4 regions of the Streptomyces sp. NPDC104106 genome follow, and region 1 is predicted to be linked to each of the others. Evidence: riboswitches for the same ligand, from Rfam matches in the RefSeq annotation. Region 1 holds a riboswitch; each other region holds the start of a gene.

Region 1 (4,178 bases):
CCGCCGTCCAGCGCGTCCTGGAGATCACCCCCGAGGAGGTCCAGGAGGTCGCCAAGGCCCGCCTGCGCCCCGACAACCGCGCGGTCCTCGTCTACGAGCCCAAGGCCCCGCAGGAGGCCCCGGACGCCGAGGTGCCCGAGGACCCGGAGCAGGAAGCGACCGTAGAGGCCGGTAACGAGAACGAGGAGACGGCCAAGTGACCGAGCAGCTCGCCACCATGGACTTCCACCCCCAGCCGCAGCCGGGCGAGGCCAAGCCGTGGGCGTTCCCGGCCCCCGAGCGTTCGGCGCTCGACAACGGCCTGACGGTGCTGCGCTGCCACCGCCCCGGCCAGCAGGTCGTCGCCGTCGAGGTGCTGCTCGACGCGCCCCTGGACGCCGAGCCGGCCGGCCTGGACGGTGTCGCCACGATCATGGCGCGGGCCTTCTCCGAGGGCACCGACAAGCACTCCGCCGAGGAGTTCGCGGCCGAGCTGGAGCGCGCGGGCGCCACCCTGGACGCGCACGCCGACCACTCGGGCGTCCGCATCAGCCTGGAGGTGCCCGCCTCCCGCCTCGCCAAGGGCCTCGGCCTGCTCGCCGACGCCCTGCGCGCGCCCGCGTTCGCCGAGAGCGAGGTCGAGCGCCTCGTCCGCAACCGCCTGGACGAGATCCCGCACGAGCTGGCCAACCCCAGCCGCCGGGCCGCCAAGGAACTGTCCAAGGAGCTGTTCCCGGCGACCTCGCGCATGTCGCGCCCGCGCCAGGGCACCGAGGAGACGGTCGAGAAGATCGACGCCGCCGGCGTACGCGCCTTCTACGACCGCCACGTGCGCCCCGCGACGGCCACCGCGGTCGTGGTGGGCGACCTCGCCGGCATCGACCTGGACGCGCTGCTCGGCGACAGCCTGGGCGCATGGACGGGTACACCGGGGCAGCCGCGCCCGGTGCCGCCGGTGAGCGCCGACGACACCGGGCGCGTGGTCATCGTGGACCGGCCCGGCGCCGTCCAGACGCAGCTGCTCATCGGCCGTGTCGGCCCCGACCGGCACGACCGCGTGTGGCCCGCCCAGGTGCTCGGCACCTACTGCCTCGGCGGCACCCTCACCTCCCGCCTGGACCGCGTCCTGCGCGAGGAGAAGGGTTACACCTACGGTGTGCGGGCGTTCGGCCAGGTGCTGCGCTCCGCCCCGGACGGCACGGGCGCCTCGATGCTCGCCATCAGCGGCTCGGTGGACACGCCGAACACCGGTCCCGCGCTGGAGGACCTCTGGAAGGTGCTGCGCACCCTCGCGGCGGACGGCCTGACCGACGCCGAGCGGGACGTGGCGGTGCAGAACCTCGTCGGGGTGGCGCCGCTGAAGTACGAGACGGCGGCGGCCGTCGCGAGCACGCTGGCCGACCAGGTCGAACAGCACCTGCCCGACGACTTCCAGGCGACGCTGTACCAGCAGCTGGCCGCGACGGGCACGGTGGAGGCCACGGCGGCCGTCGTGAACGCCTTCCCGGTGGACCGCCTGGTGACCGTCCTCGTCGGTGACGCCGCGCAGATCAAGGCGCCGGTGGAGGCGCTCGGCATCGGCGAGGTCACCGTGGTGGCGGCCGAGTAACACACGCGCGCGTGGGCCCTGACGACCGGCAGGCCGTCAGGGCCCTGTTGTTCCACTCTCTTCCCCAGATGCCCGTTTTGGTGCGGAGGTTGCCTGTCTGCCCTGTGGGATGCGCTACAAAGTCCGGGATCCGTTTGGGGATTGGACGCGCGCCCGCCTAGCGTCGTCCGGGCTGTTCGTCAGGCAGTGCGCCGCAACCGCGGCACCGGACAGTCATCGCCGAGTCCCCGTACGGCGTGAGCCAGGGGAGCCGGGGACCCACGTCCCCTGGGGTGAGTCGGACGCCCACGCCTGCGCGTGGGGAGCCGTAGGAGACCTTCCTGCTCCGAACCCGTCAGCTAACCCGGTAGGCGAGAGGGAAGGAAAGGACCAGCCACTCCATGGCGTTCATGTGCGCCACCGGGAAGCACCGCAAGCCCGGCCGGGTCAAGCGCACCGCCGCTCAGGCGGCCGGTGTCGCGGCCCTCACCACCGGTGTCATCGGCACCCTCGCGGCCTCTCCGGCGACCGCCGCCCAGAACTCCGTCGAGCAGAGCGGCCTCGCCCCGGTGATCTCCGTGGGCGACGACATCGCCGAGCAGATCGACGCGCAGGCCGACGCCCAGCAGCAGGCCGCCGAGCAGAGGGCGGCCGAAGAGGCCGCCGCCTCGCGGGCCAAGGAGGCCCGCGAGGCCGAGGTCCGCGCCGCCCGCGCGGCCGAGCGCGAGCGGCTGAACCGTTTCGTCGCGCCGATCTCGGACTCGTACGTCTCCACGGGCTACAAGGCCGGCAGCTCCCTGTGGTCCTCCGGTTCCCACACCGGCATCGACTTCCACGCGGCCAGTGGCACGCCGGTCCACGCGGTCGGCTCCGGCACCGTCGTCTCCACCGGCTGGGGCGGCGCGTACGGCAACCAGATCGTGATCAAGATGGCCGACGGCATGTACACCCAGTACGGCCATCTGTCGTCCGTAGGGGTCACGGTGGGCGGGCAGGTCACCCCGGGCCAGCAGATCGGCCTGTCGGGCGCGACCGGCAACGTCACCGGACCGCACCTGCACTTCGAGGCCCGCACGACCCCCGACTACGGCTCCGACGTCGATCCCGTCGCCTATCTCCGCGCGCACGGCGTGAACGTCTGACGCGCGCGGCACACGGCCCCCGCGACCACAGGCCCCGGCTCACCGAGCCGGGGCTTTCGCCGTTTTCCCGTGGTTCCAGCGGCAGTTCGCGGCGGTCGCTGTCCAAAAAATATCCATGGATTCCGGCCCGCCGTCGGAAATTCCGGCGCATTGCAATAGAGTCGCAGAACACACGTCCATCGTCGGCGTTTCACGGGGATTAAGGCGGAGGTCGGTCATGCGCATTCCGGCGCACTCGGTATGCACGGCGATCCGGGACGACATCGTCGCCGGTGTCCACGAGCGCGGCAGCCGACTCACCGAGGAAGTCCTCGCCCGGCGCTACGGCGTCTCGCGCGTCCCCGTCCGCGAGGCCCTGCGCACCCTGGAGGCGGAGGGCTTCGTGGTGACGCGCCGGCACGCGGGCGCGTGCGTGGCCGAGCCGACCGAGCGGGAGGCGGCCGATCTGCTGGAGATGCGGATGCTGCTGGAGCCGCTCGGCGCGGCCCGGGCCGCGCAGCGGCGCACGGAGGCGCATCTGAAGGTGCTGCGCGGCCTGGTCAGGCTGGGACAGGAGCGGGCCAGGCGCGGCAGCAGCGAGGATCTGCGCTCCCTGGGCGGCTGGTTCCACGAGACGCTGGCCCAGGCCTGCGGAAGCCCCTCGCTGACCTCGATGCTGACCCAGCTGCGCCACAAGATCGCGTGGATGTACGCCGTCGAGGCGTCGCCGAGCCCGGTCGAGACCTGGGCGGAGCACGGCGCGATCGTGGACGCGGTGGCGCGCGGCGACGGCGAGCGCGCGCGGGCGCTCACGGCGCTGCACGGCGAGCGCGCGACGGCCGCGCACCGGCTTCGCCTCTCCGGCACCGGCGAACGTGTGAGGACTTCGCAACAAGCCGTAAACATGTCGGGGGTGCGGCATTAACACGAGCGCCGTATACAAAGAAGAGTAATTCGGTTGCGGTGTATTTCTGCTGCCCGAATTCTGGTGTGCCCGCGCAATTCCGGAAAGGCGGCGCCGTGGCGTCGGTCCGGAAAGGGTGAAGCCGCGCCGTCCGAAAAGGGCGACGCGGCTTCGGGGTGCTGCAGGTGCTCAGACGGTCTCGGGCAGCTCTTCCAGACCCTCGGAGACCAGCTTGGCCAGACGGTCCAGGGCCGCGTCCGCGCCCTCGGCGTCGGAGGCGAGGACGATCTCCTCGCCACCCTGGGCGCCCAGGCCCAGGACGGCCAGCATGGAGGCCGCGTTGACGGGGTTGCCGTCAGCCTTGGCGATCGTGACCGGGACACCTGCGGCCGTGGCGGCCCGGACGAAGATGGAAGCGGGGCGGGCGTGGAGGCCCTCGGCCCAGCCGACGTTGACGCGGCGCTCAGCCATGTGTTGCTGCCCTTCAGTGTTCAGGGTTGTCTAGACCAGTTTCCCACACCGTGAAACATGCCCGGAGCGGACCTTCGTCCCCTCCGGCGTGGCGTCGGACCGCGGCCTCGGCCCG
Region 2 (4,178 bases), on a different contig from region 1:
CGGCGGACTCATCATGCGGGGCCTGCGCACGCTGCCGGTGGAGTTCACTCCGGTCCGCTGACGTCACGGGTCCGCCACAAACATGACAGCGGCTCAACTCTGTGATCTTCACGTGATCTGTGCGGCATTAACTTGTGACAAGTGATCGTCTGCCGATACGTTCACCCATCAGCGTGGCGACCGGCACCATCCGCCACGCCGTCCCTGCTGTCGCACGAAAGGTTTCCGCATGCTCTCCGGGAACGGTCGTCACCGTCGCCCCCGTCAGGCTCCGGCCCTCATCGTCGCGGCGGGAGTGACCGGCTCCGCCATCGCCATCCCGCTGCTCGGCGCCGCGAGCGCCCACGCGGCCGACGGCACCACGTGGGACAAGGTCGCCGAGTGCGAGAGCGGGGGTTCCTGGAGCGCGAACAGCGGCAACGGGTACTACGGCGGTCTGCAGATCTCGCAGGACGACTGGGACAAGTACGGCGGCACGCAGTACGCCGACAGCCCCGACCAGGCCAGCCGCAACCAGCAGATCGCCGTCGCCGAGAAGATCCTCGCCGACCAGGGCACCAAGCCGTGGACCATGTGCGCGCTGACCGCCGGGCTGACCTCCAACTCTGGTTCGGTCAAGGTCGACACGGGCGTCGGCGGCTCCGGCAACGGCAAGGGGTCGGGCGACGACTCCGCCTCGGCCGACACCTCCGACTCCTCCGGCCTGCCGGACGGCTCCGGGTCGGGGTCCGGCTCGGGTTCCGGGAGCGGCTCCGGTTCGGGCTCCCAGTCGGGCGCGAAGTCCGGCTCCGGCGCGGGTTCTTCCGTGGGCTCCGGCAGCACGGCCACGCCGGGCGCGAGCGAGGGTTCCGGCACGGCGTCGGGCGGGAAGCGTGACTCCGGCGGGACCGACACCCCCAAGTCCGACAAGACCGACAAGGCGGGTGCGTCCGGTTCTGCGGGAGCCGGAGGTTCCACCGGTTCGTCGGGCACCGGGAACGCGCCGGCGAGCGACAGTTCCCCGACGGCCGTCCCCGGAACCGACGAGTCGGACAATTCCCGCCAGAGTCCCGGCTCTTGGAGCCTCGTCGACACCGGAGCGCTCAGCAGTGGCGGACGTCACCGCGGGGACAGTGCGGACGAAAGCGCGGCAAACGGTCAGAACGCCACGTCCGCCGGCCGCCATGCGGGCAGCGGGCCGGCCACCTACACCGTCCGCGAGGGCGACACGCTCGCCTCCATCGCCGACTCCCTTGGCGTCGACGGCGGATGGCATGCGCTCTACGACGGCAACATCAAGGTGATAGGCGCCGACCCGAACCTCATCGCCGCCGGTCAGACGCTGGAAGTGGGTCGCGAAACGGGCGCGCGATAGCGGGAGTTGACGCCCCAGTTGATCGCTAATGTCCGGTTTGGCGAAAGTGTGGGATGAGTCTCAGAAGCCCTGATCGTCTTTGAAATTCCGTCGATCGCGTGTCTACGGTCAGGACCGCTCGTCACCACGAGCCCCGGCAGCCGCAACGCCGAATCCTGCCAGCGGTCGCCCGGGAACAGTCGTCGCGTCAAGCGCCGTAGGCAGGAGCGGGGGACCCAAGGTAGGCGCCGGAACCGGCAGTTGACGCCGGAACCGGCTTGGGGTGAAGCCGCAGGCCCGCGACAGCGGGCGTGCGGCCGGGCAACTCAACCGGCCCGAACCCGACAGCTCACCTCGCAGGCGTCGGTGAGGGGATCGATCCATGCTGTTCTCCGGCAAGGGCAAGCACCGTCGCCCGTCCAAGGCCACCCGCGTCATCGCGCTCGCCGGTGTCACCGGTGCCGCCGTCGCCGCCCCGCTGATGGCGGCCGGCAACGCCTCCGCCGCCACCGCCTCCGAATGGGACGCGGTCGCCCAGTGCGAGTCCGGCGGGAACTGGTCCATCAACACCGGCAACGGCTACTACGGTGGCCTGCAGTTCTCCGCCTCCACCTGGGCCGCGTACGGCGGCACCGCGTACGCCCCGCAGGCCAACCAGGCCGGCAAGGCGCAGCAGATCGCGGTCGCCGAGAAGGTCCTCGCCGCGCAGGGCAAGGGCGCCTGGCCGGTCTGCGGCACGGGGCTGTCCTCCGCCGCGTACAACGGCTCCGCCCCGAGCGCCGGCTCCAGCTCGTCGAGCAGCAGCTCCGCCGGCAGCGGCGCCGGCACCACCACCCGCTCCACCGACGGGCAGGCCGCCTCCCGCTCCGCCGAGCGCACGGCCCCGTCCGCGAGCAAGACCGTCACCACCCCGACCGGCAAGAAGGTCAAGAAGGGCGACGGCGAGTACAAGGTCGTCAAGGGTGACACCCTCAGCTCCATCGCCGAGAAGCACCAGGTGCGGGGCGGCTGGCAGAAGCTGTTCGAGCTGAACAAGGACATCATCGACAACGCCGACCTCATCTACCCGGGTCAGCAGCTGCACCTGAAGTGACATCCGGCTCCGGCCGGACCCGCAGGGCCCTCACATCCCCACCCCCCACACTGAGGACCCCGTGAGGGCCACCCCCCGTCCCCACGGGCTCCCCGCCCCGGCGCGTGTTCCCCCGTACGCGCCGGGGCGGGGTCTTTTCACCCCCACACCGCTCCCCCCGGCCCCCGGCGTTCCGCCGGGCCAACCCCGACGCCGCCCTCCGCGCCCGCCGCACGCCCGAGCCTTCCCCGCCCCGCCAGGTCGGTCCCGGCTCTCGCCCCCACCGCTCGCTCCGGCACTCGAACGCTCCGGCCGGCCAGGCCCCGCCCCCGGCGTCCGCCCCCGCCCCACTCGTTTGCCCGCTCTTCACCCGCGCCCCCCTTTGTTCCGCTGGTGAACAATGGGTACCGTCTGCGTGTCCCTCCCCGTCCACGGGGCGGTCGGTCGGTGGCTGATCCCCCGGAGACGGTTAGGCTCTAGTCGCAAGGCACAGCCGTAAGGCACACCACTTCGCAGTTCCAGCGTCACATCCAAGAAGGAGATGCTCGTGCCGTCCATCGACGTCGTCGTAGCCCGGGAAATCCTGGACTCCCGAGGCAACCCCACGGTCGAGGTCGAGGTCGGCCTCGACGACGGCAGCACGGGTCGTGCCGCCGTCCCGTCCGGCGCCTCCACCGGTGCCTTCGAGGCCATCGAGCTGCGCGACGGTGACCCGAACCGCTACCAGGGCAAGGGCGTCGAGAAGGCCGTCCTCGCCGTCATCGAGCAGATCGGCCCGGAGCTGGTCGGCTACGACGCCACCGAGCAGCGCCTGATCGACCAGGCCATGTTCGACCTGGACGCCACGGACAACAAGGGCTCCCTCGGCGCCAACGCCATCCTCGGCGTCTCGCTGGCCGTGGCCCACGCCGCCTCCGAGGCCTCCGACCTGCCGCTGTTCCGCTACCTCGGTGGCCCGAACGCGCACCTGCTGCCCGTCCCGATGATGAACATCCTGAACGGCGGCTCGCACGCCGACTCCAACGTGGACATCCAGGAGTTCATGATCGCCCCCGTAGGTGCGGAGTCCTTCTCCGAGGCCCTGCGCTGGGGCGCCGAGGTCTACCACACGCTGAAGAAGGTCCTGAAGAGCAAGGGCCTGTCCACCGGCCTCGGCGACGAGGGCGGCTTCGCCCCCAACCTGGAGTCCAACCGCGCCGCCCTGGACCTCATCCTGGAGGCCGTCAAGGAGGCCGGTTACGTCCCCGGCGAGCAGATCGCCCTCGCGCTCGACGTCGCCGCCTCCGAGTTCTACAAGGACGGCAAGTACCTCTTCGAGGGCAAGGAGCGCTCCGCCGCCGAGATGACGGAGTACTACGAGGAGCTGGTGGCGGCCTACCCGCTGGTCTCCATCGAGGACCCGCTGTTCGAGGACGACTGGGCCGGCTGGAAGGTCATCACCGACCGCCTCGGTGACAAGGTCCAGCTCGTCGGCGACGACCTGTTCGTCACCAACCCCGAGCGCCTCGCCCGCGGCATCGAGGAGGGCACCGCCAACGCCCTGCTCGTGAAGGTGAACCAGATCGGCTCGCTGACCGAGACCCTGGACGCCGTCGAGCTGGCCCAGCGCAACGGCTTCAAGTGCATGATGTCCCACCGCTCCGGCGAGACCGAGGACGTCACCATCGCCGACCTCGCCGTCGCCACCAACTGCGGCCAGATCAAGACCGGCGCCCCGGCCCGCTCCGAGCGCGTCGCCAAGTACAACCAGCTGCTGCGCATCGAGGAGATCCT
Region 3 (4,178 bases), on a different contig from region 1:
GGGCGACGTAGCGGGCCAGGCCCTCGCGCTCGGAGAAGTCGAGGGAGGCCTGAAGGCGCTCGGGGCTGATGTTGGAGGCGGCGATGTGCCGGACCTTGCCCGCCCGCACCAGCTCGTCGAGGGCGCCGATGATCTCCTCGACCGGGATCTCGGGCTTGTCGAAGTGCGTGTAGTAGAGGTCGATGTGGTCGGTGCCCAGGCGGCTCAGGGACGCGTCGGCGGCCGCCTTGATGTTGGCGGCGGACAGGCCCTGGAACTTCGGGTGCTGGCTGACCTTGGTGGCGATGACGACGTCGTCGCGGTTGCCGCGGGCCTTGAGCCACTTGCCGATGACCGTCTCGGACTCGCCGCCCTCGTTGCCCTCGACCCAGGCGGAGTAGGCGTCGGCGGTGTCGATGAAGTTGCCGCCCGCGGCCGTGTAGGCGTCGAGCACGGCGAAGGAGGTCTCCTCGTCGGCGGTCCAGCCGAAGACGTTGCCGCCGAGGGAGAGGGGGAAGACCTGGAGGTCCGAGGAACCGAGTGTGCGCAAGGAAGTCATGCTCTACGTCAACACCGGCGGCAGATGATCGCATTCCGCCGCCGGTGTGAATTTCCGCGCCGGACCGGTCAGGGGTTGAGGCCCTTGTCCCGCAGCCACGCCGCCGGGTCGATGCCGGTGGGCTGGCCGCCCGGGTGGACCTCCAGGTGCAGGTGCGGGCCGGTGACGTTGCCGGTGGCGCCGATGCGGCCGATGACGTCGCCGGTGGAGACCTTCTGGCCGACCGAGACGTTGATCGAGGACTGGTGGCAGAACCACAGCTCGGTGCCGTCGTCCAGCGTCAGGACGGTGCGGTAGCCGTAGGCGCCGGCCCAGCCCGCCTCGGTGATCGTGCCACCGTGGACGGCCTTGATCAGGGTGCCGGTGGGGGCGGCGAAGTCGAGGCCGGTGTGGTAGCCGGAGGACCACATCGCGCCGGGCTGACCGAAGGTGCCGGTGATCGTGTACGACACGACGGGCAACTGGTACTGCTTGGCCAGCTCGGCCAGCCGCGCGGTCTCGGCGGCCTTCTCGGCGTCGGCCTGCGCCTTGTCCTTGGCGGCCGCCGCCTTGGCGGCGGCGTCCTTCTCGGCCTTGGCGGCGGCGTCGGCGGTCTGCTTCTCGGCGGCGGCGAGCGCGGCGGCGGTGGCCTTGCTGTCGGCCCTGCTCTGCTGGTGCTCGGCCTGGGCCATGATCCGGTTGCGCAGGGCCTCCCCCGCGTCGCCGGCCTTGCCGCTGTCGGTGGTCGCGCCGACGTCGGAGAGCCCGGTGGCGGTGGTCTTCGACGCCTCCGAGGAGCCGCCGCCGTCGAAGAGGTGGCTCACGGAGTCTGGCAGGGAGATGGAGACCGGGGGCTTGCCGGTGTGGGCACTGGCCATGCCGCCCGCGCCGACGGCGGCCATGACGCCGACGCCGAGGACGGTGGAGCTGCGGGCGAAGCCGCCGCGCTGCTTGGCGACACGGTGCCGGCCACGGACCCGGTCGACGGAGTCCTCGGTGGGGTTCCACTCCTCCCAGGGGCCCTCTTCGGCGCGGTAGGAGCCGTAGGCGAAGGCCTCGGGCTCGGCGGACGCCGGTATGTACGGGGCTTCTGGGGCAGGCCGGTTGGACGCCACGCGGGCGTACTCCTTTCCTTCCGTCGCCTACCGGGTTAGCTGACGGGTTCGGAGCAGGAAGGTCTCCTACGCGCGTATACCGGGCGGTATCCGCGTGATTCACCCCAAGGTGGTGGTTCCCCGGTTCCCTTGCGGGATTCGGCGCGTGCGCACGGAGCCGCCTCTTGTGGCGGCTGGGACGACCGCGCTGCGTTATCGAACGTTAATAGACTTGCGAGTCACTTTCCAAGCCGTTGGGCTTGATCGTTAACGTTCCCGGCCGGGACTTATCATCCACGAACCCTGCAAAACGGATGGGTTGGCGAGGGTTCAGGAGTCACGGCAGTTTTGATGGTGTCTCAGGTGTCATGCGGACGGCGGTCACCCGGTCACCATCCGTGAACCCCGGGAACCCCTGCGGGTGCCGTACGGCGAGCAGCGCCATGTCGTCGGCCATCCCGCCGCCGGAGTGCCGCCGCACCTCCTCGGCGAGCGCGTCGACCAGGTCCGCCGGGTCGCGGAAGAGGCGCCCCGCGAGCCGCCGTTCGGGGTCGAAGAACCGGCCGTGGCGGTTGCGGGCCTCGGACAGCCCGTCGGTGTACAGCAGCAGGGTGGAGCCGTCCGGGAAGGGTGCCTCGATGGCCCGGTCCGGCCACATCCCCAGGTCGCTCATGCCGAGCGGCAGCGCGGCCTCGGCGGCCGCCAGGGTGTGCGGCGCGCCGTCGGCGGACAGCAGCAGCGGGGGCGGATGACCCCGGTTGACGATGCGTACGAGCCCGTCGCCGTGCGGGAGTTCGGCGAGGACGGCGGTGGTGAAGCCCTCGAAGGCGTCGATGCCGTCGCGCCGGGTGCCCTCGCGGGCCAGTGCGCGCTCCAGCCGCTGGGCCACCGCCTCCAGCGTGTCCTCCTGCTCGGCGGCCTCCCGGAACGCGCCGATCACCACGGCGACGGCGGCCACCGCGCCCATGCCCTTGCCGCGCACGTCCCCGACGATCAGCCGGACGCCGTGCGGGCTGTCCTGCACCGCGTACAGGTCGCCGCCGATGAACGCGTCCTGCCGGGCCGCCTCGTAACGGGCGGCGATCTCGAAGCCGCCGATCCGCGCGGCGGGCTCCGGCAGTACGGCCCGCTGGGCGGCCTCGGCGATCTCCCGGGCGGAGGCCAGCCGCCGGTCGCCGATCCGCACCACCCGGTTGATCGCCACCGCCAGCAGGGCGACGCTGGTCACGGTGACGACGTCCGTGACGACGCCGACGGCCGGGTGCTCGCCGCCCTGGGCCCGCACCGCGAACATCGCGGCGACGGCCGCGACGCCGGTCAGCACGGTGGTGCGCAGCGCGGACAGGGGCGCGGCGATCAGCGGGGCGGCGGTGAAGAACGGAACGGCGGTGAACTCCCTCGGCGTGAGCAGGCCGTACAGCACCCCGCCGGCGATCAGCAGCGCGGGCAGGGCGCGGGCCGGCCGGCGGAGGGGGAAGCGGTGCGGGCGCGGGGGCGCCGGCTCGTCGCCGAGCCCCGGGTCGGGCACGGGGTCGCCGGGAAGCCTGCCCCCCGCCCTGGCATACGGGCTCTCCTCCACCTCTCCAGGGCCCACCGCGCGTCTCCCACGTGTCCGACGTACGACCAGCCTGACGGCCCGCGGCCCGCCGGGCGACCTCGGTGGGCCGAGCGGATGACGGGCTCCGGGGGCGTCTTGATCAGCCGATGTGCAAAGTGCCGCGCGGATGGCGTACAGTAGTGAACACAACGACGCGGGGTGGAGCAGCTCGGTAGCTCGCTGGGCTCATAACCCAGAGGTCGCAGGTTCAAATCCTGTCCCCGCTACTGAAGACTCAGGGCCCGGAATCCATCGGATTCCGGGCCCTGAGTGCTGTCGGGGCTCTTTCGGGTGCGGCGGGGGCGCCCCGGGCAGCGGCGGGGGCGCCCGTGGGGTGACTTACGCCACCAGATGCCTGTTCGGCGCCTTGGCCCGCTCCTCGTACTCCCCCAGTACGACGACCTCGGCTCCCCCCTTGGCCAGCACGCCGGTCCCGTCGGCCGCCGCCACGAACGTGTCCGGTTCGCGCCACGCGGTGACCACCCGCCGCACCCCCGCCCGAAGGATCAGCTCGGAGCACGGCGCCGGCCGCGACGCGCGCCGGGCGCACGGCTCCAGGCTGCTGTAGACCGTGGCCCCGGGCAGCCGCGGCTCGGCCGGGTCGATCTTCGCCAGCGCGGCCTCCTCCGCGTGGACCACCGGGTCGTCGCCCTCGCGGGAGTGGCCGCGGGCCAGCTCCGTGCCGTCGGCCGCGACCACCACCGCGCCGACGCTGAACGCCGTCTCGGAGGGCGGGCACAGCGCGGCGAGGTCGCAGGCGGTGCGCAGCCAGTGGCGGTCGGCGGCGGTGGGCGCGGGTCCGGTGCCGGGGGCGGTGGGCTCGTAGCGCATGAGGACCACGTCCTCGATCCGGCGGGTCTCGGTCAGGCGCAGCCGGCCCGCCTGGTACGCACCGGGGCCGAACAGGCGCGGGGCCGCCGGGTCGCCGACGAGGAGCGGGGCGAGGACCAGCTGGAGCTCGTCGGCGAGG
Region 4 (4,178 bases), on a different contig from region 1:
TCCGTCGTCGGCGGCGGCTGTCCTCACGCTGGTCCACCCTGAGCCGCCATTTTCACCCGAATCGGTGAAGAGTGGTGAAGTCCGTGTTCTCCATCTCACCAAATCGGCCATGAGGAAGCGTCAGACCACGGAGCCAACTCCGTGTACGACTGGGGTATGACACTCAGGGGCGCCCGTCCCGGGGACCCCTAGGGGCCGGGCCGGGCCGCACGGCCAGGACAGGACACCGTACGGCCGATTGCCGGGTGGTTGGACACGTCAGTCGCGCGCCGCCGCCCCGCCGCTGGAGGACCAGCCGTGCGCCGCCGCAGGCCGGGAGGCGTCAGCCCGCGCGGTGCACCACCGCGTCGCACAGCTCCTGCAGCGCCGCCTTGGCATCGCACTCCCGCAGCGGCGACAGCGCCGCCCGCGCCTCCTCCGCGTACCGCACGGTGTCGCGGCGGGCCTGCTCCAGCGCGGGGTGCGCGCGCAGCTTGGTCAGCGCCTCGGCGTGCCGGGCGTCGTCGCTGAGGTCGGAGTCGAGCAGCTCGCACAGCGCGAGGTCCTCGGGCAGCCGGAGCCGGGCCGCGCGCTCACGCAGCCGGAGCACGGGCAGGGTCGCGATGCCCTCGCGCAGGTCGGTGCCCGGGGTCTTGCCGGACTCGCGCGAGTCGGAGGCGATGTCCAGGACGTCGTCGGCGAGCTGGAAGGCGACACCGAGCCGCTCGCCGTACTGGGTGAGCACGTCGACGACCGTCTCGTCGGCGCCCGACATCATCGCGCCGAACCGGCACGACACCGCGACCAGGGAGCCGGTCTTGCCGCCGAGCACGTCGAGGTAGTGCTCGACCGGGTCACGGCCGTCCGAGGGACCGGCAGTCTCCAGGATCTGGCCCGTGACCAGCCGCTCGAACGCGAGGGCCTGCACCCGGACCGCCTCGGGGCCGAGGTCGGCGAGGATCTGGGAGGCGCGGGCGAACAGGAAGTCGCCGGTGAGCACCGCGACGGAGTTGCCCCAGCGGGTGTTGGCGCTGTCCACGCCGCGCCGCACGGCGGCCTCGTCCATGACGTCGTCGTGGTACAGCGTGGCGAGGTGGGTCAGCTCCACCACGACGGCCGACGGCACGATGCCCGGCGCGTAGGGGTCGCCGAACCGTGCCGCGAGCATCACGAGCAGCGGGCGGAACCGCTTCCCGCCGGCCCGTACGAGGTGCTGCGCGGCCTCCGTGATGAACGGGACCTCGCTCTTGGTGGCTTCGAGCAAGCCTTCCTCGACAGCCGCCAATCCGGCCTGGACATCGGCTTCGAGAGCCTGGTCCCGCACGCTCAGCCCGAACGGCCCGACGACGGTCACGAGGGGTCTCCTGTCTGCTGGTGTCTGCTGGCGATTACACGGTTTGTCGATAGGTCGCTGCCATCACTCAAGTCAGCGTATCCGGTCCTGTTTCGATCACCGATAGCGCCCACCGGTCCAGCCTGGGCGGTATTGGATCATGACCGGTATGTTTTTGATCAGATGGTAAGAACGGACATTTATCGACTTAACAGGAAGCCTCGCTCTTTGTCGCCAACCGGAAGGCGAGCGGAGTAACACCTCCACCCCGTCCCCGGTCGATCACCTCCGCCACGACAACGACGGGCACGCCATCCCCGGTTCCATCCCCCCGTCGGCGCACCGCACCGCTCCGGCGCCCGACCCGCAGCAGCTCCCCAGCACCCGACGCACCCTCCTCCGATTCACCCGCCGCACGCACTCCTTCCGTTCACCCGCCGGGTGCGCCCCTTCCGGCCGGCGCTCCTCCCAGTCGCCCGCCGATCACCTCACACCCACCTCTCACCCCCGCCCGACACCCCCCGGCACCCCCATCGCCCCCCCATCCAGCCCCCTGCCCCCACCTCCCCTGCCGCGCGCACCACCACACCGAGCCGGAATCCCAGATGACCGATTTGCCAGGATTTGATATTTCGTGAGTTGGGTCACGACCCCCCACTTCGCGCCCTCTTCACACACCGACCGCCCCACCACCCGTTCCCCCTTGCCCGGACGGCGAGTTGAGGATTGGCATCCGCAAAGGATCAAGCACCCCATAGGGGATTGATCAAGGTCAAATGGGGCGCCATGTGAATCCGGTACTTGTTCCCGGCATGTGCTCTCGCATACGTTCCCGCTCGCCGGGCGGACGCCGAATCCTGCCGCCGCCCGCATAACCATCCGCGAACTCATTCGTACGGCAGGAGCGGGGGACCCAGGTAAGTCGCCGGGCCGGTCGGCACATGTCGCACCGGAACGGCTAGGGGTTAAGCCACGCCTTCTCACGAAGGCACGGCCGGGCACCTCCCCGCCCGAACCCGACAGCTCACCTCGCAGGCGACGGAGAGGAACTTCGCCATGCCTGCTGCCGCTCAGCACCGCCGTACCCGGACCAGCCGTCTCATGCGCACCGTCGCCGCCGCCGGCACCGGTGCCGCCGTCCTCGCGCTGCCTCTCATCGGCGCCACCAGCGCCTCCGCCGCCACCGGCACCACCAAGACGGCCGTCACCACCAAGGCCCTCGTCGCCACCGCCGGGTACTCGAACAACCTCGACGGCTGGATCCGCGAGTCCCTCGCGATCATGGCCCAGAAGGGCATCCCGGGCACCTACAACGGCATCTACCGCAACATCATGCGGGAGTCCTCCGGCAACCCGCTGGCCATCAACAACTGGGACTCCAACGCCGCCGCCGGCATCCCCTCCAAGGGCCTGCTCCAGGTCATCGACCCGACCTTCCGGGCCTACCACGTGGCCGGCACCTCCTTCAACCCGTACGACCCGGTCGCGAACATCACCGCGGCCTGCAACTACGCCGCCGCGCGCTACGGCTCCATCGACAACGTCTCCAGCGCGTACTGAGACACCGGCGCCACGGGCCGGGACACCACAGCCCGTGACGCGGAGGCCCGCGCGGTCGTCTGACACAGGGTGGTCTGCCACAGGGGCCGCCCTGGCCGGACGCTGCTGACCGGCGCGTGCCGGTATGCCGGTCAGCCGATGCGTCGGTCAGCCGGCCGGGAGCAGTCTTTCGAGGACGACGGCGACGCCGTCGTCCTCGTTCGACAAGGTGATCTCGTCGGCCACCGCCTTGAGTTCGGGATGCGCGTCGGCCATGGCGACCCCATGCCCCGCCCACTCGAACATCGGGATGTCGTTGGGCATGTCCCCGAACGCCACGGCCTGCCCGGCGCCGACCCCCAGTCGCTCGGCGGCCAGCGCGAGCCCGGTCGCCTTGGTCACCCCGCACGGCTGGAGCTCCACGGTCCCGGGCCCCGACATCGTGACCGTCGCCAGCGGACCCACCACCGCGCGCGCGACCGCCGCCAACTCGTCGTCGGACAGGACGGCGTGGCGCAGCAGCACCTTGCTGATCGGCTCGCACCACAGGTCGTCGCGCCGGCCGACCCGGACCGAGGGCAGGGTCGGGTGCGGCATCCGGTAGCCGGGCTCGATCAGCGTGAGCCCGTCGACACCGTCCTGGTCCACGGCCGCGTAGACCTGCCCCACCTCGGCCTCGATCTTGCCGAGCGCTTCCTCGGCCAGTTCACGGTCCAGCCGCACCGACCACAGCAGGCGGCCGCTTCCGGCGTCGTAGACCTGCGCGCCCTGGCCGCACACCGCGAGCCCGCCGCACCCGAGGTGCGCGAGCAGCGGCCGTACCCGCGGGGCCGGGCGGCCCGTCACCACCAGATGGCGGGCGCCGACCCGCGCCGCCCGCGCGAGCACGGCGAGCGTCCGGCCGGAGACCGTGTCGTCGCCGCGCAGCAGCGTTCCGTCCAGGTCAGTGGCGATCAGTGCATATGCGGCTGCCATGTTCAGAGAATACGGACGCGGCGCCGGTCCGACTCACCTTGTCATGCTGCGCACTTACGTGCTCATCAGCCCCAAGTGCCGTCTTTCAGCCACACGACGGTGTCAGCCGTGGGCCGCTGCCAGGTGGCGCGCCAGGCGCGGGGAGGCGAACTCGGTGCCGCACACGAAGCGCATCACCGGGCCGTACGACGCCGCCGCCGGCAGGCCGGTGAAGCACAGGCCGGGGACGGAGGACACGTAGCCGGGGCCGAGCTTCGGCGCGCCACGGCTCACCTCGAGGCCGGTGCGCAGTCCGGGGCCGAGGAAGTCCAGCGCGGCGATGTCGACGCGGTAGCCCGTGGCCGCGATGACG

Evidence for each region. Region 1 has a riboswitch for cyclic di-AMP ahead of ACZ60X_RS04540 (M23 family metallopeptidase). Riboswitches for the same ligand answer to the same signal wherever they lie in the genome.
Region 2: it holds a riboswitch for cyclic di-AMP, as region 1 does, so the genes downstream of both, ACZ60X_RS31445 (transglycosylase family protein) here and ACZ60X_RS04540 (M23 family metallopeptidase) in region 1, are expected to answer to the same signal.
Region 3: it holds a riboswitch for cyclic di-AMP, as region 1 does, so the genes downstream of both, ACZ60X_RS17945 (M23 family metallopeptidase) here and ACZ60X_RS04540 (M23 family metallopeptidase) in region 1, are expected to answer to the same signal.
Region 4: it holds a riboswitch for cyclic di-AMP, as region 1 does, so the genes downstream of both, ACZ60X_RS32165 (transglycosylase SLT domain-containing protein) here and ACZ60X_RS04540 (M23 family metallopeptidase) in region 1, are expected to answer to the same signal.

Annotation. Positions count from the first base shown of each region.
Region 1 is NZ_JBVJMF010000002.1:123,425-127,602, forward strand. Features, by position in the region: gene ACZ60X_RS04530 (M16 family metallopeptidase) at 1-200, shown strand, start outside; gene ACZ60X_RS04535 (M16 family metallopeptidase) at 218-1,588, shown strand; cyclic di-AMP (ydaO/yuaA leader) riboswitch at 1,796-1,956, shown strand; gene ACZ60X_RS04540 (M23 family metallopeptidase) at 1,969-2,709, shown strand; gene ACZ60X_RS04545 (GntR family transcriptional regulator) at 2,927-3,613, shown strand; gene ACZ60X_RS04550 (HPr family phosphocarrier protein) at 3,782-4,063, opposite strand.
Region 2 is NZ_JBVJMF010000016.1:92,085-96,262, reverse strand. Features, by position in the region: gene ACZ60X_RS31455 (cytochrome P450 family protein) at 1-61, shown strand, start outside; gene ACZ60X_RS31450 (transglycosylase family protein) at 230-1,354, shown strand; cyclic di-AMP (ydaO/yuaA leader) riboswitch at 1,537-1,711, shown strand; gene ACZ60X_RS31445 (transglycosylase family protein) at 1,716-2,426, shown strand; gene eno (phosphopyruvate hydratase) at 2,947-4,178, shown strand, end outside.
Region 3 is NZ_JBVJMF010000007.1:21,412-25,589, forward strand. Features, by position in the region: gene ACZ60X_RS17940 (aldo/keto reductase) at 1-538, opposite strand, end outside; gene ACZ60X_RS17945 (M23 family metallopeptidase) at 607-1,632, opposite strand; cyclic di-AMP (ydaO/yuaA leader) riboswitch at 1,642-1,786, opposite strand; gene ACZ60X_RS17950 (PP2C family protein-serine/threonine phosphatase) at 1,949-3,205, opposite strand; tRNA gene ACZ60X_RS17955 (tRNA-Met) at 3,362-3,435, shown strand; gene ACZ60X_RS17960 (dihydrofolate reductase family protein) at 3,548-4,178, opposite strand, start outside.
Region 4 is NZ_JBVJMF010000017.1:33,208-37,385, forward strand. Features, by position in the region: gene ACZ60X_RS32160 (polyprenyl synthetase family protein) at 323-1,333, opposite strand; cyclic di-AMP (ydaO/yuaA leader) riboswitch at 2,183-2,365, shown strand; gene ACZ60X_RS32165 (transglycosylase SLT domain-containing protein) at 2,369-2,872, shown strand; gene ACZ60X_RS32170 (HAD family hydrolase) at 3,020-3,826, opposite strand; partial or broken gene ACZ60X_RS32175 (FAD-dependent oxidoreductase) at 3,929-4,178, opposite strand, start outside.